One region of the Streptomyces sp. NPDC015144 genome, then DNA from elsewhere that is predicted to be linked to it. Evidence: predicted binding sites of a transcription regulator. Region 1 holds the regulator's gene; each other region holds the start of a gene.
The links. Region 1 encodes HrcA, which represses chaperone genes, less so after heat shock. Its sites were predicted from a motif close to TTNGCACTCNGNNNNNCNGAGTGCNAA; they were not measured.
Positions count from the first base shown of each region.

Region 1 (5,135 bases):
CGCCCGCCTCGGCGAAGACCGCGAGTTCCTGCGGCGACACCCCGCCCTCGGGCCCGACGACCAGCACGATCCCGCCCCGCTCGGGGAGTTCGACGGTGGCCAGCGGTTCGCTGTCGTGGTCCCGGTCCTCGTGCAGCACGGCCGCGAAGTCCGCCTCGGCCAGCAACGCCGCGACCTGCTTGGTCGTCATCGCGTCGGTCACCTCGGGGAAGCGCACCCGGCGGGACTGCTTGCCCGCCTCCCGGGCCGTACCGCGCCATTTCGAGAGGGACTTGAGGCCGCGGTCGCCCTTCCACTGGGTGATGCAGCGGGCCGCCTGCCAGGGCACGATCGCGTCGACGCCGGTCTCCGTCATGGTCTCCACGGCGACCTCGCCCCGGTCGCCCTTGGGCAGGGCCTGGACGACGGTGATGCGCGGGGCGGGCGCCGCCTCCTCCCGGACCGGGGCCAGTTCGGCGAGGACGAGGCGGTCCTTGCCCTCGGCGGCGGCCACGACGCCCTCCGTCCAGCGGCCCCGCCCGTCGGTGAGCACGACGGCCTCGCCCGCGTGCAGCCGCTTCACCGACACGGCGTGCCGGCCCTCGGGACCCTCCAGGACGAACCCGGGCCCGTCGGGGACCTGTTCGACGACGAAGACGGGTGCGGTCACTTGGTGCCTCCGGTGCTCAGTGCCGTACGCGCGGCGTCCAGTTCCTCGGCGAGCAGTCCGACCAGCCGGCCGGCCGGCAGCTCGCGGGCCATCCGGTGGCCCTGCCCGGCCCACAGCGCCATGCCCTGCGCGTCCCCGGCCTTCGCCGCCGCCCGGCGCAGCCCGGCGGTCAGATGGTGGACCTGCGGGTAGGCGGCGGGGGCGTACGGGCCGTGCTCGCGCATGAAGCGGTTGACCAGGCCCCGGGCGGGGCGGCCGGAGAAAGCCCGGGTCAGGGCGGTCCGGACGAACAGGGGGTTGGTCAGCGCCTGCTTGTGCAGCGGGCTCGCCCCGGACTCGGGGCAGACGAGGAAGGCCGTACCGAGCTGGGCCGCGTCGGCACCCGCGGCGAGGACCGCGGCGATCTGCGCACCGCGCATCAGCCCGCCGGCGGCAAGAACCGGGATCTGCACGGTCTCGCGGACCTGGGACACCAGCGAGAGCAGCCCGATCCCGGAGCCGTCGGCCTGCGGGTCGTCGCGGTGGGTGGACTGGTGGCCGCCCGCCTCGACGCCCTGGGCGCAGACCGCGTCGGCCCCGGCCCACTGGGCGGCCTGGGCCTCCTCGGGCGTGGTGACCGTCACGACGGTGTACGTGCCGACGCCGGCGAGGGCGTCCAGGGTGTCCCGGGTGGGGCAGCCGAAGGTGAACGAGACGACCGGAACCGGGTCGTCCAGCAGGATGGCCAGCTTGGCCTCGTAGCCGTCGTCCCCGTCGACGTCCAGGTCACCGAGCGGGGTCTCGTACCAGGCGGCCTCGCCCGCGAGCTGGTGGCGGTAGACCTCGACGGCGCTCGGGTCGGCGAGCCCGGGCTGCGGCAGGAAGAGGTTGACGCCGAAGGGCCGGGCGGTCAGCCCGCGGACCTGTTTGATCTCCTGGTACATCCCGTCCGCCGTCTTGTAGCCGGCGGCGAGGAAGCCGAGACCGCCCGCCCCGGAGACGGCCGCGACGAGCGGGGGGCCGGAGGCGCCGCCCGCCATCGGGGCCTGCACGATCGGATACCGGCAGAGATCGGTCAATGCGGATGACATGACCGCATCGTGTCACGTCCGGGCCGGACCGGACCCGCCGGGACGCACCGGCCGCGACCCGGGTACGCGCGGACGCCGGGCGGCCCAGTCGAGGGGGCCCCGCCCGGCGTCCGGACACCGCGGGTCAGCGGCCGTTGAAGGCGTCCTTCAGCCGGGAGAACAGCCCCTGCTGGCCGGGCTGGAACTGGCCGGTGGGCCGCTCCTCGCCCCGCATCTTCGCCAGGTCCCGCAGCAGTCGTTCCTGCTCCGGGTCCAGCTTCGTCGGGGTCATCACCTCGACGTGCACGATCAGGTCGCCGCGCCCGCCGCCGCGCAGATGCGTGACGCCGCGGCCGTGCAGCGGGACGGACTGGCCGGACTGGGTGCCGGGCCGGATGTCGACCTCCTCCAGTCCGTCGAGCGTCTCCAGCGGCACCTTGGTGCCGAGCGCGCCCGCCGTCATCGGGATGGTGACCGTGCAGTGCAGGTCGTCGCCGCGGCGCTGGAACACCGCGTGCGACAGCTCGTGGATCTCCACGTACAGATCGCCGGCCGGGCCGCCGCCGGGGCCGACCTCGCCCTCGCCCGCGAGCTGGATGCGGGTGCCGTTGTCGACACCGGCGGGGATCTTCACCGTGAGCGTGCGCCGCGAGCGGATGCGGCCGTCACCGGCGCACTCCGGGCACGGCGTCGGCACGACCGTGCCGAACCCCTGGCACTGCGGGCAGGGCCGCGAGGTCATGACCTGGCCCAGGAAGGACCGGGTGACCTGCGAGACCTCGCCGCGGCCGCGACACATGTCACAGGTCTGGGCGGAGGTACCGGGCGCGGCGCCCTCGCCGCTGCACGTGGTGCAGACGACGGCCGTGTCGACCTGGATGTCCTTGGTCGTTCCGAACGCGGCCTCGGCGAGGTCGATCTCCAGCCGGATCATCGCGTCCTGGCCGCGCCGGGTGCGCGACCGGGGCCCGCGCTGCTGCGACGTGCCGAAGAACGCGTCCATGATGTCGGAGAAGTTGCCGAAGCCACCCTGTCCGAAGCCGCCCGCGCCGGCGCCGCCGGAGGAGGACAGCGGGTCGCCGCCGAGGTCGTAGACCTGCTTCTTCTGCGGGTCCGACAGCACCTCGTAGGCGGCGTTGATCTCCTTGAACCGCTCCTGGGTCTTCGGATCGGGGTTGACATCCGGGTGCAGCTCGCGGGCGAGCCGACGGAATGCCTTCTTGATCTCGTCCTGGGACGCGTCGCGGCGTACGCCGAGTACGGCGTAGTAGTCCGTGGCCACTTACGACTCCGCCAGGATCTGTCCGACGTAACGTGCCACTGCGCGTACCGCTCCCATCGTTCCGGGGTAGTCCATGCGGGTCGGTCCGACCACGCCGAGTTTGGCGACTGCCTCGTCGCCCGAACCGTAGCCGACCGCGACGACGGACGTGGAGTTGAGCCCCTCGTGGGCGTTCTCGTGCCCGATGCGTACGGTCATGCCCGAGTCCTTGGCCTCGCCGAGCAGCTTCAGCAGCACGACCTGCTCCTCCAGAGCCTCCAGCACCGGCCGGATCATCACGGGGAAGTCGTGCCCGAAGCGCGTGAGGTTGGAGGTGCCGCCGATCATCAGCCGCTCCTCCGTCTCCTCGACGAGGGTTTCGAGCAGGATGGAGAGCACGGTGGAGACGGTGCCCCGGTCCTCGCTCTCGAAGGATTCCGGCAGATCCTGCACCAGTTGCGGGACGTCCGTGAAACGGCGTCCCACCACCCGGCTGTTGAGCCGGGCCCGCAGGTCGGCGAGAGAGGTCTCGCCGAACGGGGCGGGGCAGTCGATCATGCGCTGTTCGACCCGGCCGGTGTCCGTGATGAGCACGAGCATCAGCCGGGCGGGCGCCAGCGAGAGCAGTTCCACGTGCCGCACCGTCGACCGGGTCAGCGAGGGGTACTGCACGATGGCGACCTGCCGGGTCAGCTGCGCGAGCAGCCGTACGGTGCGGCCCACGACGTCGTCGAGGTCGACCGCTCCGTCGAGGAAGTTGTGGATCGCGCGGCGCTCCGGCGACGAGAGGGGCTTGACCCCCGCGAGCCGGTCGACGAAGAGCCGGTAGCCCTTGTCCGTCGGAATGCGTCCGGCGCTGGTGTGGGGCTGGGCGATGAACCCCTCGTCCTCCAGCACGGCCATGTCGTTGCGGACGGTCGCCGGGGAGACCCCCAGCTTGTGCCGCTCGGTGAGCGCCTTGGAGCCGACGGGCTCCTCCGTGCCGACATAGTCCTGGACGATGGCGCGGAGCACTTCGAGTCTGCGTTCACTGAGCATCGCGCACACCTCCAGCTGTGTTTCCTCGGTGGTTCCCGGGCCGTTCCCGTGTCCCTGTCCAGTGTCCCTGTCCAGGATTTCGCCTGGCACTCTGTCACCCCGAGTGCCAGCAATCCCCCGCCAGTGTACGGCGGCCGAGTGGGGGCCTAGCAAGGGCGACCGGCCAGCCCGTCACGAGACCCCGCGGGTGTTTTGCCGATAGCGTCGCGGTATGGACGCTTCTTGGGAAGAGTTCGGGTGGGAACGGATCGGCCACGGAGTGGGCCGGCGGCGCCTTCCCGGATGGGATGCGACGGTCGCGCTGGTCGTCGGGGCGGACGGCGCGCTGCTCTTCGACACCGGGTCGACGCTCCGCGAGGGGGCCGAGGTGCGGGCCCAGGCCGAGGCGCTGCTGGGCCGGAGGGTGACACATGTCGCACTCAGCCATCCGCACTTCGACCACGTGCTGGGCACCGCCGCGTTCTCCGGCGTCCAGGTGTACGGGGCGGCCGGGCTGGCGGAGTTCCTGCGGAAGGACGGCGCGGCGGAGCTGCGCGCCTCGGCGGTGCGCCACGGGGTCGCGGAGCGCGACGCGGCGGAGGCCGTCGACGCGCTGGTGGTGCCGGGGCACCCGGTGCGCGGGGAGTGGACGGTCGGCCTGGGCGGCGGGCGCGAGGTGGTGCTGGCCGAGCTGGGCCCCGCGCACAGCGGCCACGACCTGGTGGCGGTCGTCCCCGGCTCCCCCGGATCGCCCGCCGTCGTGCTCTGCGGCGACCTGGTGGAGGAGTCCGGCGAGCCCCAGGCCGGCGAGGACGCGCATCCGTCCCGCTGGCCGGGCGCGCTGGACCGGCTGCTGGCGCTGGGCGGCGAGGACGCGGTGTACGTGCCGGGGCACGGGGCGGTGGTGGACGCGGCGTTCGTACGGGAGCAGCGCGGGCGACTGGCCGGACGTTCCGGCGTGTCGTGACCCCCGGGCTCCGGTCGTCCTATCGTCGTGCGATGCGCAGCTACCAGCCGGACCTGACCCCGCCGTGGAAGAGGTCCGCCCCCGTTCCCGAGGTCCCCGCCGAGCCCGATCTGGTGGTGGAGGAGGTGTCCACCGGATTCTGCGGTGCGGTGATCCGGTGCGAGAAGACGGCCCAGGGTCCGACGGTGACCC
Region 1 is NZ_JBIBUU010000004.1:248,295-253,429, forward strand. Features, by position in the region: gene ACF08W_RS10040 (16S rRNA (uracil(1498)-N(3))-methyltransferase) at 1-649, opposite strand, end outside; gene ACF08W_RS10045 (nitronate monooxygenase) at 646-1,719, opposite strand; gene dnaJ (molecular chaperone DnaJ) at 1,844-2,980, opposite strand; gene hrcA (heat-inducible transcriptional repressor HrcA) at 2,981-3,997, opposite strand; gene ACF08W_RS10060 (MBL fold metallo-hydrolase) at 4,209-4,943, shown strand; gene ACF08W_RS10065 (DUF3097 domain-containing protein) at 4,976-5,135, shown strand, end outside.

Region 2 (5,135 bases), on a different contig from region 1:
GCGGCGACATCGGCGCACCGCACCTCGATCAGACCGTCCAGCCCCAGCGCGGCGGCGTTGGCGCGGGCCACGTCGGCGGTCAGCGGGTCGCGGTCCACGGCGAGTACGGAGATGCCCGCGCGGGCCAGCTCGATGGCGTCGCCGCCGATGCCGCAGCAGAGGTCGGCGACGCGGCGCACCCCGCCCGCCGCGAACCGTCCGGCGCGGTGGGCGGCCACCGAGGTGCGGGTCGCCTGCTCGACACCGTTCGGCGTGAAGTACATCCGGTACGCGTCCTCGGCGCCGAACTTGGCCACCGCCCGCTGCCGGAGCCGGGCCTGCCCGAGCGCGGCCGACACCAGGGCGGCGGGGTGGGTGCGGCGCAGCCGGGTGGCGGTGGCGAGCTCCTGGGCGGGGTCGTGGTCCCGCAGTTCGGCGAGGAGCGCGGCGCCCTCGGGGGTGCGCAGGGCCCGGAAGCCGGCGAGGGGGTCGGGGGCGTCGGACCGGCCGGTGCCGGACGGGTCGTTCGGGGCGAGAGCGTTCACCCGTCCCATTGTGAGCCAGCCGGGTAGACCGGCGGTCCGGGCCGCGGTGTCGGGCCGGACCGCCGGTCGACGGCTGGCAGGATGCGGCGCCATGCAACTTGTACGACAAAACGAAAAAAGCACCGCAAAACCACCCAGATCATCCGGGTCCCCGGGTCGACGGCGCGGACGCCCGTGCCACCCCACGGCCGCCGTACTGGCCGCGCTCCTGGTCGCGGCGGTCGGCTCGGGCTGCGCCTCCGAGTCCGGCGGAACCGGGCGGGGGAGCGGGCCCCTCGCCGGGAACCCGGGCCCGGCGGCGGGCCCGAACCCCGCCGCCGGGCTCCCGGGCGTCCCCGCGCTCCGCCGCGGCCTGGCCCGCCTGCCCGGCGAGCGCTACGGGAACGCGCGGCTCGCCCCGGCCGTCCGGGCCAGGATCGCGAAGAAGTGGGGGCTCGACCGGCCGCCGCTGATCGCCCCGCTGCCGCCCCTGGTCAAGCCGCGCGTCACCACCCGCGAGGGCTTCGAGGTGACCGGCGGCGACGACACGCTCCCGCCGGTCTTCACCACCGTCCCGACCACGGACCGGGTCGTCTTCCTGACCATCGACGACGGCGCGGAGAAGGACCCCGAGCTGCTCCAGATGATGGACGAGCTGGACATCCCGTACAGCGCGTTCCTCAGCGACGACGAGGTGAAGGACAACTACGGCTACTTCGGCGAGGCCCAGCGGCTGGGCACCGTCCTCGGCAACCACACGCTCCACCACCCCTACCTCCCCGGCCTCTCCTCCGACGAGCAGCGGCGCGAGATCTGCGGCCAGCAGGACCTCATGGCGGAGCGGTACGGGAAGCGGCCCCGCCTCTTCCGCCCGCCGTACGGCAACTACGACGCCGACACCCTGCGCATCGCGCGGTCCTGCGGGATCAGGGCCGTGCCGCTGTGGAACGCCGAGGCGTTCCCGGACCGTATGGAGTGGCGCGAGGACGACCAGGAGCTGCGTCCGGGCGACATCATCCTCACCCACTTCCGCGGCCGGGCGGCCTGGGGCGGCAGCATGGCCGACCTGGTCCGGACGGTCCTGAGAACCGTCACCGAACAGGGCTACGCGGTGGCCCGCCTGGAGGACTACGTCTGACGGCCCGGCTCCGGCAGGCTCTCAGCCGCCGGAGTCCAGGCACTCCCGGTTGTCCCCGCCACTGCGGCACGGATGGCCGGAGTGCCCCGGATCCTCCGTGTGCGACGGCGCGGGGGCGGGCGGGTGCGCGCGGCCGTGCTCCCCGACGCCGGTCAGTACCGCCGCCACGCACAGCACCACCCCGGCCACCAGTTGCCCTCCGCCCGCCCACGGCCGGCCGCCGCGCATCAGGACGAGGGCGAACAGCAGGGCCACCGCGGCGAAGCCGCCGAGGGCGAGGGGCGGGCCCCAGTCCGTCGGCGGCGGGCCCACCGGCTCCGGCGGCGCCCCCTTCTCCGGCCCCGGGGCGCCGAGGCCGCCGTGGGAGAGGGCCAGTTGAAGGGCGACGGCCGCGCCGATCACCCCCTCCAGGAGCAGCAGCGACAGCCCGAGCAGCGCGTCGAGGCAGCCGTTCACCGCGGCCGCCCGGCGCCGTCCGTCCGGCGGGGGAAGGGATCGGGTCATGCCCCCACCGTCGTACGGAACGCTCCGGTCCGTCCGTACGTTGCCCGCATGGTGTCCGGACCGTTGTCCGGACCAACCCCTTCCGGCGGCTCGAAGCTCCCGGCGCCCTGAAGCTCCTGGCGGCTCGAAGACGACGCCACGACCGCGCGAATTGGCACTCCGCTTGACCGAGTGCTAATCGCGGTCATAGTCTCGGTGCTGGCACTCACCACTGGAGAGTGCCAAACCACTGCGCGACTGGCAGGTCCGGCACCCGCGACGACGGATCGACCTGGTCGCCACCCAAGACTGTTACCCCGTGAGATCTCCGAAGGGGGAGACCGGATCGTGTCGACCGCCAGCTCCAAGGTTGCGATCAAGCCGCTCGAGGACCGCATTGTGGTCCAGCCGCTCGACGCCGAGCAGACCACGGCCTCCGGCCTGGTCATTCCGGACACCGCCAAGGAGAAGCCCCAGGAGGGCGTCGTCCTGGCCGTGGGTCCGGGCCGCTTCGAGAACGGCGAGCGCCTTCCGCTCGACGTCAAGACCGGCGACGTCGTGCTCTACAGCAAGTACGGCGGCACCGAGGTGAAGTACAGCGGCGAGGAGTACCTCGTCCTCTCGGCTCGCGACGTGCTCGCGATCGTCGAGAAGTAATTCACCCACGTTTTCTGTTCCGCGCCCCTGGCCCCCTGCGATAACCAGCCGGGTCGGGGGCGCGGTTCGTTCGAGAGGAAAGCTCAGCTCCCATGGCGAAGATCCTGAAGTTCGACGAGGACGCCCGTCGCGCCCTCGAGCGCGGCGTCAACAAGCTTGCCGACACGGTCAAGGTGACGATCGGCCCCAAGGGCCGCAACGTCGTCATCGACAAGAAGTTCGGTGCCCCCACCATCACCAACGACGGTGTCACCATCGCGCGCGAGGTCGAGCTCGACGACCCGTACGAGAACCTCGGTGCCCAGCTGGTGAAGGAGGTCGCCACCAAGACCAACGACATCGCGGGTGACGGCACCACCACCGCCACCGTGCTCGCCCAGGCGCTCGTCCGCGAGGGTCTGCGCAACGTCGCCGCCGGTGCCTCCCCGGCCGCCCTGAAGAAGGGCATCGACGCCGCGGTCAAGGCCGTGTCCGAGGAGCTCCTCGCGACCGCCCGCCCGATCGAGGACAAGACCGACATCGCCGCCGTGGCCGCGCTCTCCGCGCAGGACCCGCAGGTCGGCGAGCTCATCGCGGACGCGATGGACAAGGTCGGCAAGGACGGCGTCATCACCGTCGAGGAGTCCAACACCTTCGGTCTGGACCTCGACTTCACCGAGGGCATGGCCTTCGACAAGGGCTACCTGTCCCCGTACATGGTGACCGACCAGGAGCGTATGGAGGCCGTCCTCGACGACCCGTACATCCTCGTCCACCAGGGCAAGATCGGCTCCATCCAGGAGCTGCTCCCGCTGCTGGAGAAGGTCATCCAGGCCGGTGGCTCCAAGCCGCTGCTGATCATCGCCGAGGACGTCGAGGGCGAGGCGCTGTCGACCCTCGTCGTCAACAAGATCCGTGGCACCTTCAACGCCGTCGCCGTGAAGGCCCCCGGCTTCGGTGACCGCCGCAAGGCCATGCTCGGCGACATCGCCACCCTCACCGGTGCGACCGTCATCGCCGAGGAGGTCGGCCTCAAGCTCGACCAGGCCGGTCTGGATGTGCTGGGCACCGCCCGCCGCGTCACCGTCTCCAAGGACGACACCACGATCGTGGACGGCGGCGGCGAGCCCGGCGACGTCAAGGGCCGGGTCAACCAGATCAAGGCCGAGATCGAGTCCACGGACTCCGACTGGGACCGTGAGAAGCTCCAGGAGCGCCTCGCGAAGCTGGCCGGCGGCGTCTGCGTGATCCGCGTCGGTGCCGCCACCGAGGTGGAGCTCAAGGAGAAGAAGCACCGTCTGGAGGACGCCATCTCCGCGACCCGCGCCGCGGTCGAGGAGGGCATCGTCTCCGGTGGTGGCTCCGCCATCGTCCACGCCGTCAAGGTCCTGGACGGCGACCTCGGCAAGTCCGGCGACGAGGCCACCGGTGTCGCGGTCGTGCGCCGCGCCGCGGTCGAGCCGCTGCGCTGGATCGCCGAGAACGCCGGCCTGGAGGGCTACGTCATCACCTCCAAGGTCGCCGAGCTGGAGAAGGGCCAGGGCTTCAACGCCGCCACCGGCGAGTACGGCGACCTGGTGAAGGCCGGCGTCATCGACCCGGTCAAGGTCACCCGCTCCGCCCTGGAGAACGCCGCGTCCATCGCGTCGCTGCTGCTCACGACCGAGACCCTGGTCGTCGAGAAGCCGGCCGAGGAAGAGGCCGAGGCCGGCCACGGCGGTCACGGCCACTCCCACTGACGCACCGCCGTCGGGCAGGCGCACAGCCGCGGAAGGCCCCCTGTCCCACCGTTTCGACGGTGGGACAGGGGGCCTTTCGGTGTTCGTTTCGGGCCGGTGGCCTCAGGCCGAGCGGCCGAGGCTGCCGGAGTGCACCGGGTCCGCGAAGGGCAGCCCGGCAGCGAAGCGCTCCAGCTCGTCCAGTGCCTGATCGGCCATCCGGTGCAGCTCGCCGCCGAGCGAGCCCGCGACATGCGGGGTCAGCAGCACGTTCGGCAGCTCGTACAACGGCGAGTCGGGGGCGGGAAGTTCGGGGTCGGTCACATCCAGCACCGCCCGCAGCCGCCCGGCCGTCAGCTCCGCCAGCAGTGCCTCCTCGTCGACCAGCGAACCCCGGGAGGTGTTGATCAGGGTCGCCCCGGTCGCCATGGCGGCCAGCTGCGCCGCGCCGATCAGGTGATGGGTCTCCGGGAGCTGCGGGGCGTGCACCGAGACCACGGAGCTGCGCGCGCACAGCTCGTCCAGCGGGACGGGCCGCACCCCGAGCCGCGCCGCCTCAGCGCCGTCCACGAACGGGTCGTACAGCAGGACGTCCAGGTCGAAGGGGCGCAGCAGCTCGATCACCCGGCGGCCGATGCGGGAGGCGCCGACGATGCC
Region 2 is NZ_JBIBUU010000005.1:57,584-62,718, forward strand. Features, by position in the region: gene ACF08W_RS11075 (methyltransferase domain-containing protein) at 1-533, opposite strand, end outside; gene ACF08W_RS11080 (polysaccharide deacetylase family protein) at 616-1,641, shown strand; gene ACF08W_RS11085 (DUF6234 family protein) at 1,663-2,145, opposite strand; gene groES (co-chaperone GroES) at 2,473-2,781, shown strand; gene groL (chaperonin GroEL) at 2,874-4,499, shown strand; gene ACF08W_RS11100 (hydroxyacid dehydrogenase) at 4,602-5,135, opposite strand, start outside.
Region 2: groES (co-chaperone GroES) is a predicted target of HrcA. The motif match lies at 2,297-2,323, and genes of this name have one in related genera.

Region 3 (5,135 bases), on a different contig from region 1:
CGTTATCAACCGTCCCAAAGGGGAACGCCACCCATGCCCGAGCCGTCCCGCGAGCAGATCGTCTCCGCGCTCCACGAAAGGCCCGCCATCGCGCTGACGCCCGGCACGCGGCTGGACGCCGAGCGGCCCGGCTCGCTTCCGGTGTCGCCCAGCGCCGTATGGGATCTGCCGGGCGGCACCGCCTGGGTGTACCGGGGTGAGGGGAACCCCGGTCTCGTACGGCCCGTGATCCTGGCCGACGGTTTCGGGACGGGCCCCAGCGAGCTGGAGTCCTCCTGGCAGATCCTGGAGTTCGGCGACTTTCCCCTCATCAGCGAGCTGCGCCGCCGTGGCCGTGATGTCATCCTGCTCGGCCACCACGACCGCGGGGCGTCGATTCTGGACAACTCACGCACCGCACGCGCCGCGATCACCCGTGCCCTGATGGAACGGCAGGGCGGCACCCCGCTGGTCGTCGGCGGGTTCAGCACGGGCGGGCTGGTCACCCGGCACGCGCTGGCCCGGATGGAGTTCGAGGGCTTCGACCACGGTACGGGGCTGTACTTCTCGTACGACAGCCCGCACCGGGGCGCCTGGATCCCGGTCGCGCTCCAGGCGTTCGCGCACTACGTCAGGGATCTCGACGGCCGGTTCTCCGACCAGATCAACAGCCCGGCCACCCGGGAACTGCTGTGGCGGCACATCGGTACGTGGAACGGCACCCCGGACCGGGACGGGGCGCGCGCCGCGTTCCTCGCCGAGATGGCGGCCGTCGGTGAGTGGCCGCGCCGTCCCCGGCTGATCGGGGTCGCCAACGGCACGGCCGACGGGGTCGGCACCGACGTACGGGCGGGCGAACTGGCCCTGGAGGGCACAGGCGGATCGGTCGTCGGCACCCGTCTCCACACCCAGGCGCCCGGCCCCGACGAATCCGTGGCGAAGCTCCGGGTGGTGGCCCCGAAGACCCACGAGGTACGGACCACGGGGCTCCCCTCGATCGACGGCGCCCCCGGCGGCTCGCTGGAGGGCTTCGGCATCCTCGCCGACGGGCTCAACGCCCTGCACCCCGATCTCGGTCTCACGACCGCCGTGCGCATCCGGTCGCACTGCTTCGTGCCGTCCGTCAGTGCGGTGGACATCGGCGAGCTGGACACGGACGACGAGTTGTACAAGGACATCTCCGCGCTTCCGGCCGGGACCGGCGGGCTGGACGCCTACCGGCTCGCCTCCCGGAACGAACCGCACGCGCTCGTCACCGGAGAGCTCTGCACCTGGCTCCTCAGCCACCTTCCGTAGCGAAAGCCACCTTCCGTAGCGAAGCCGCCTTCCGTATCGAAGAAAGCCGGCTTCCACGGGGAAAGCCGACTTCCCGACGGAGCGCGGAACGGCGTTGGCCCCCGGGACCAGAAGGTCCCGGGGGCCAACGCCCGCAGAGCTCGGAAGCCGTGCGGAAGGAACTACCGATCCGTCAGGATCAGAAGTCCATGTCACCGCCCGGCATGCCGCCCGGAGCGGCCGCGGCGGCCTTCTCCGGCTTGTCTGCGATGACGGCCTCGGTGGTGAGGAACAGCGCGGCGATGGACGCGGCGTTCTGCAGGGCGGAGCGCGTGACCTTCGCCGGGTCGAGGATGCCCTCGGCGATCATGTCGACGTACTCGCCGGTGGCGGCGTTCAGACCGTGGCCGACGGCCAGGTTGCGCACCTTCTCGACGACGACGCCGCCCTCAAGACCACCGTTGACGGCGATCTGCTTGAGCGGGGCCTCCAGGGCGAGCTTCACGGCGTTGGCGCCGGTCGCCTCGTCACCCGAGAGCTCCAGCTTCTCGAAGACGGCCGAGGCCTGGAGCAGAGCCACGCCACCACCGGCGACGATGCCCTCCTCGACGGCGGCCTTGGCGTTGCGCACCGCGTCCTCGATGCGGTGCTTGCGCTCCTTCAGCTCGACCTCGGTCGCGGCACCGGCCTTGATGACGGCCACGCCGCCGGCCAGCTTCGCGAGGCGCTCCTGGAGCTTCTCGCGGTCGTAGTCCGAGTCGGAGTTCTCGATCTCGGCGCGGATCTGGTTGACGCGGCCCTGGACCTGGTCGCTGTCACCGGCACCGTCGACGATCGTCGTCTCGTCCTTGGTGATGACGACCTTGCGGGCGCGGCCGAGCAGGTCGAGACCGGCGTTCTCCAGCTTGAGGCCGACCTCCTCGGAGATGACCTGGCCACCGGTGAGGATGGCGATGTCGCCGAGCATGGCCTTGCGGCGGTCGCCGAAGCCCGGGGCCTTGACGGCGACGGACTTGAAGGTGCCACGGATCTTGTTGACGACCAGGGTCGACAGGGCCTCGCCCTCGACGTCCTCGGCGATGATCAGCAGCGGCTTGCCGGACTGCATGACCTTCTCCAGCAGCGGAAGGAGGTCCTTCACGTTGCTGATCTTCGAGTTGACGATCAGGATGTACGGGTCGTCGAGCGACGCCTCCATACGCTCCATGTCGGTGGCGAAGTACGCCGAGATGTAGCCCTTGTCGAAGCGCATACCCTCGGTGAGCTCCAGCTCCAGACCGAAGGTCTGGGACTCCTCGACGGTGATGACGCCTTCCTTGCCGACCTTGTCCATGGCCTCGGCGATGAGCTCGCCGATCTGGGTGTCGGCGGCGGAGATGGAGGCCGTCGAAGCGATCTGCTCCTTGGTCTCCACGTCCTTGGCCTGCTCCAGGAGGGCGGCGGAGACGGCCTCGACGGCCTTCTCGATGCCCCGCTTGAGCGCCATCGGGTTGGCACCCGCGGCGACGTTGCGCAGACCCTCGCGGACGAGCGCCTGGGCGAGAACGGTGGCGGTGGTCGTACCGTCGCCGGCGACGTCGTCCGTCTTCTTGGCGACCTCCTTGACCAGCTCCGCACCGATCTTCTCGTACGGGTCCTCCAGCTCGATCTCCTTGGCGATGGACACGCCATCGTTGGTGATCGTGGGGGCGCCCCACTTCTTCTCAAGGACGACGTTGCGACCCTTGGGGCCAAGGGTGACCTTGACGGCGTCGGCGAGCTGGTTCATGCCGCGCTCGAGACCGCGCCGGGCCTCCTCGTCGAACGCGATGATCTTGGCCATGTGAAGTGGTCCTCCCGGACAGGGGTGGATTTCTCCGGACCGGATGGCGCCCGCGACGGACGGCCTGCGTACCCGGTGGTTCCTTGCCCCACCGGGCTGCGGGCCTCACCGGCCCGGTCCAAGTTCTGTCACTCTCACCTGGAGAGTGCTAACGCCAATGATTAGCACTCGACCCCCGAGAGTGCAAGCGTCCCCCTCGGGATGTGGACAGTGCGCCGGGCGCGTGGCGGACGGCGCGCGGGGCGCGTCGGGGGGTCGGGCGGGGCGCGAGGTCCGCGCGCCGGGCGCGTCCGGGACGCACTGAGGGCCCGTACCTCATGGGTACGGGCCCTCAGTGCGTGAGTGGCGTCGTTGGCCGACCGCTCGAACTCAGCCGACGGCGAGCTTGACCATGTCTGCCTGCGGCCCCTTCTGGCCCTGCGAGATCTCGAACTCGACTCGCTGACCCTCTTCAAGGGTGCGGTATCCGTCCATCTGGATCGCGCTGTAGTGGACGAAAACATCCGCACCACCGTCGACCGCGATGAAGCCGTACCCCTTCTCCGCGTTGAACCACTTGACGGTGCCCTGAGCCATGCCTAACTCCCCTATTACTGGCCCTTGCGCAGGTCCGCACTTCGCGGACCCGGGTCAGAACTCCCCCTCCGACAGGTAGAGGGCGTGTGCGCCGGAACGCGTCGACCGCGGCTGAATGTATCTGTCCAACTGCCCTCTGCAACAGGTCAATCGGACGAGAATTCTGGGCAGCGCTGAACACCCGGATATGCGCGATTCAGAGGATTCCCGGGCAACTCGGGCCGGGCAAAGGTGACTTATGCCGCAAGCGGAACACACACTTTGGCTGCATCTTGTCGGGGCCGGGCGCATTCTCATACGCGGTTGGCGCGAGCAGCTGGGGGGACTTCCCCTACTCTACCGCGCTCAACCATGCAGAATTGCCCCCTCCGTTTGAATCCGGAGAGGGCAATTCGACAACGCGGGCGACAGTCACGGCCGATCGGCGCGGCATCAGGAACACCAGGACATCGCGACATCAGGCCTCAGGACATCAGGCCGTCGGACATCGGAACGGCGTGAGGACATCGTGATGTCAGGGAGTCGGGCCTCAGCAGCCGCCGGCCACGGCCGGGATGATCGAAATGCCGGCGCCGTCCGGCGTCGCGGTGTTCAGGCCGTCCTCGAAGCGGACGTCGTCGTCGTTGACGTACACGTTCACGAAGCGGCGCAGCTTGCCCTGGTCGTCCAGGACGCGGGCGGCGATGCCCGGGTGGTTCTGCTCCAGGGACGCGATGACCTGGGAGAGGGTCGAGCCCTCGGCCGGAACCTCGGCCTGGCCGCCGGTGTAGGTGCGGAGGATGGTGGGGATACGGACCTTGACGCTCATGGGTGTGTCCTTCCTGGAGGCTCGGTTGATCAGCTGGTGGCGAGGCCGGCGGCGCGGAACGCCTCCAGGCTGGGGCGGATCGTCGCGGTCGCCTGAGAGGTCTCGGCCACCGCGTCGAGGGTCTTGAGTCCGTCGCCCGTGTTGAGGACGACCGTGGTCAGCGCGGGATCGATCAGACCGGCCTCGATGAGCTTCTTCGTCACGCCGACCGTCACCCCGCCCGCCGTCTCCGCGAAGATCCCCTCGGTGCGGGCCAGCAGCTTGATCGCGTCGACGACCTGCTCGTCGTTCACGTCCTCGACCGCGCCGCCGGTGCGGCGGGCGATGTCCAGGACGTACGGACCGTCGGCCGGGTTGCCGATCGCGAGCGACTTGGCGATCGTGTTCGGCTTCTGCGGCCGGACGACGTCGTGACCGCCCTTGTACGCCACCGAGACCGGCGAGCACCCCTCGGCCTGGGCGCCGAAGAGCTTGTACGGCTTGTCCTCGACCAGGCCGAGCTTGATCAGCTCCTGGAGCCCCTTGTCGATCTTGGTGAACTGGGAGCCGGAGGCGATCGGGATGACCAGCTGGTCCGGGAGCCGCCAGCCGAGCTGCTCGCAGATCTCGTACGCCAGGGTCTTGGAGCCCTCGCCGTAGTACGGGCGCAGGTTGACGTTGACGAAGCCCCAGCCC
Region 3 is NZ_JBIBUU010000002.1:191,329-196,463, reverse strand. Features, by position in the region: gene ACF08W_RS04935 (hypothetical protein) at 34-1,275, shown strand; gene groL (chaperonin GroEL) at 1,454-3,076, opposite strand; gene ACF08W_RS04925 (cold-shock protein) at 3,446-3,652, opposite strand; gene ACF08W_RS04920 (ubiquitin-like small modifier protein 1) at 4,182-4,460, opposite strand; gene thrC (threonine synthase) at 4,490-5,135, opposite strand, start outside.
Region 3: groL (chaperonin GroEL) is a predicted target of HrcA. The motif match lies at 3,238-3,264, and genes of this name have one in related genera.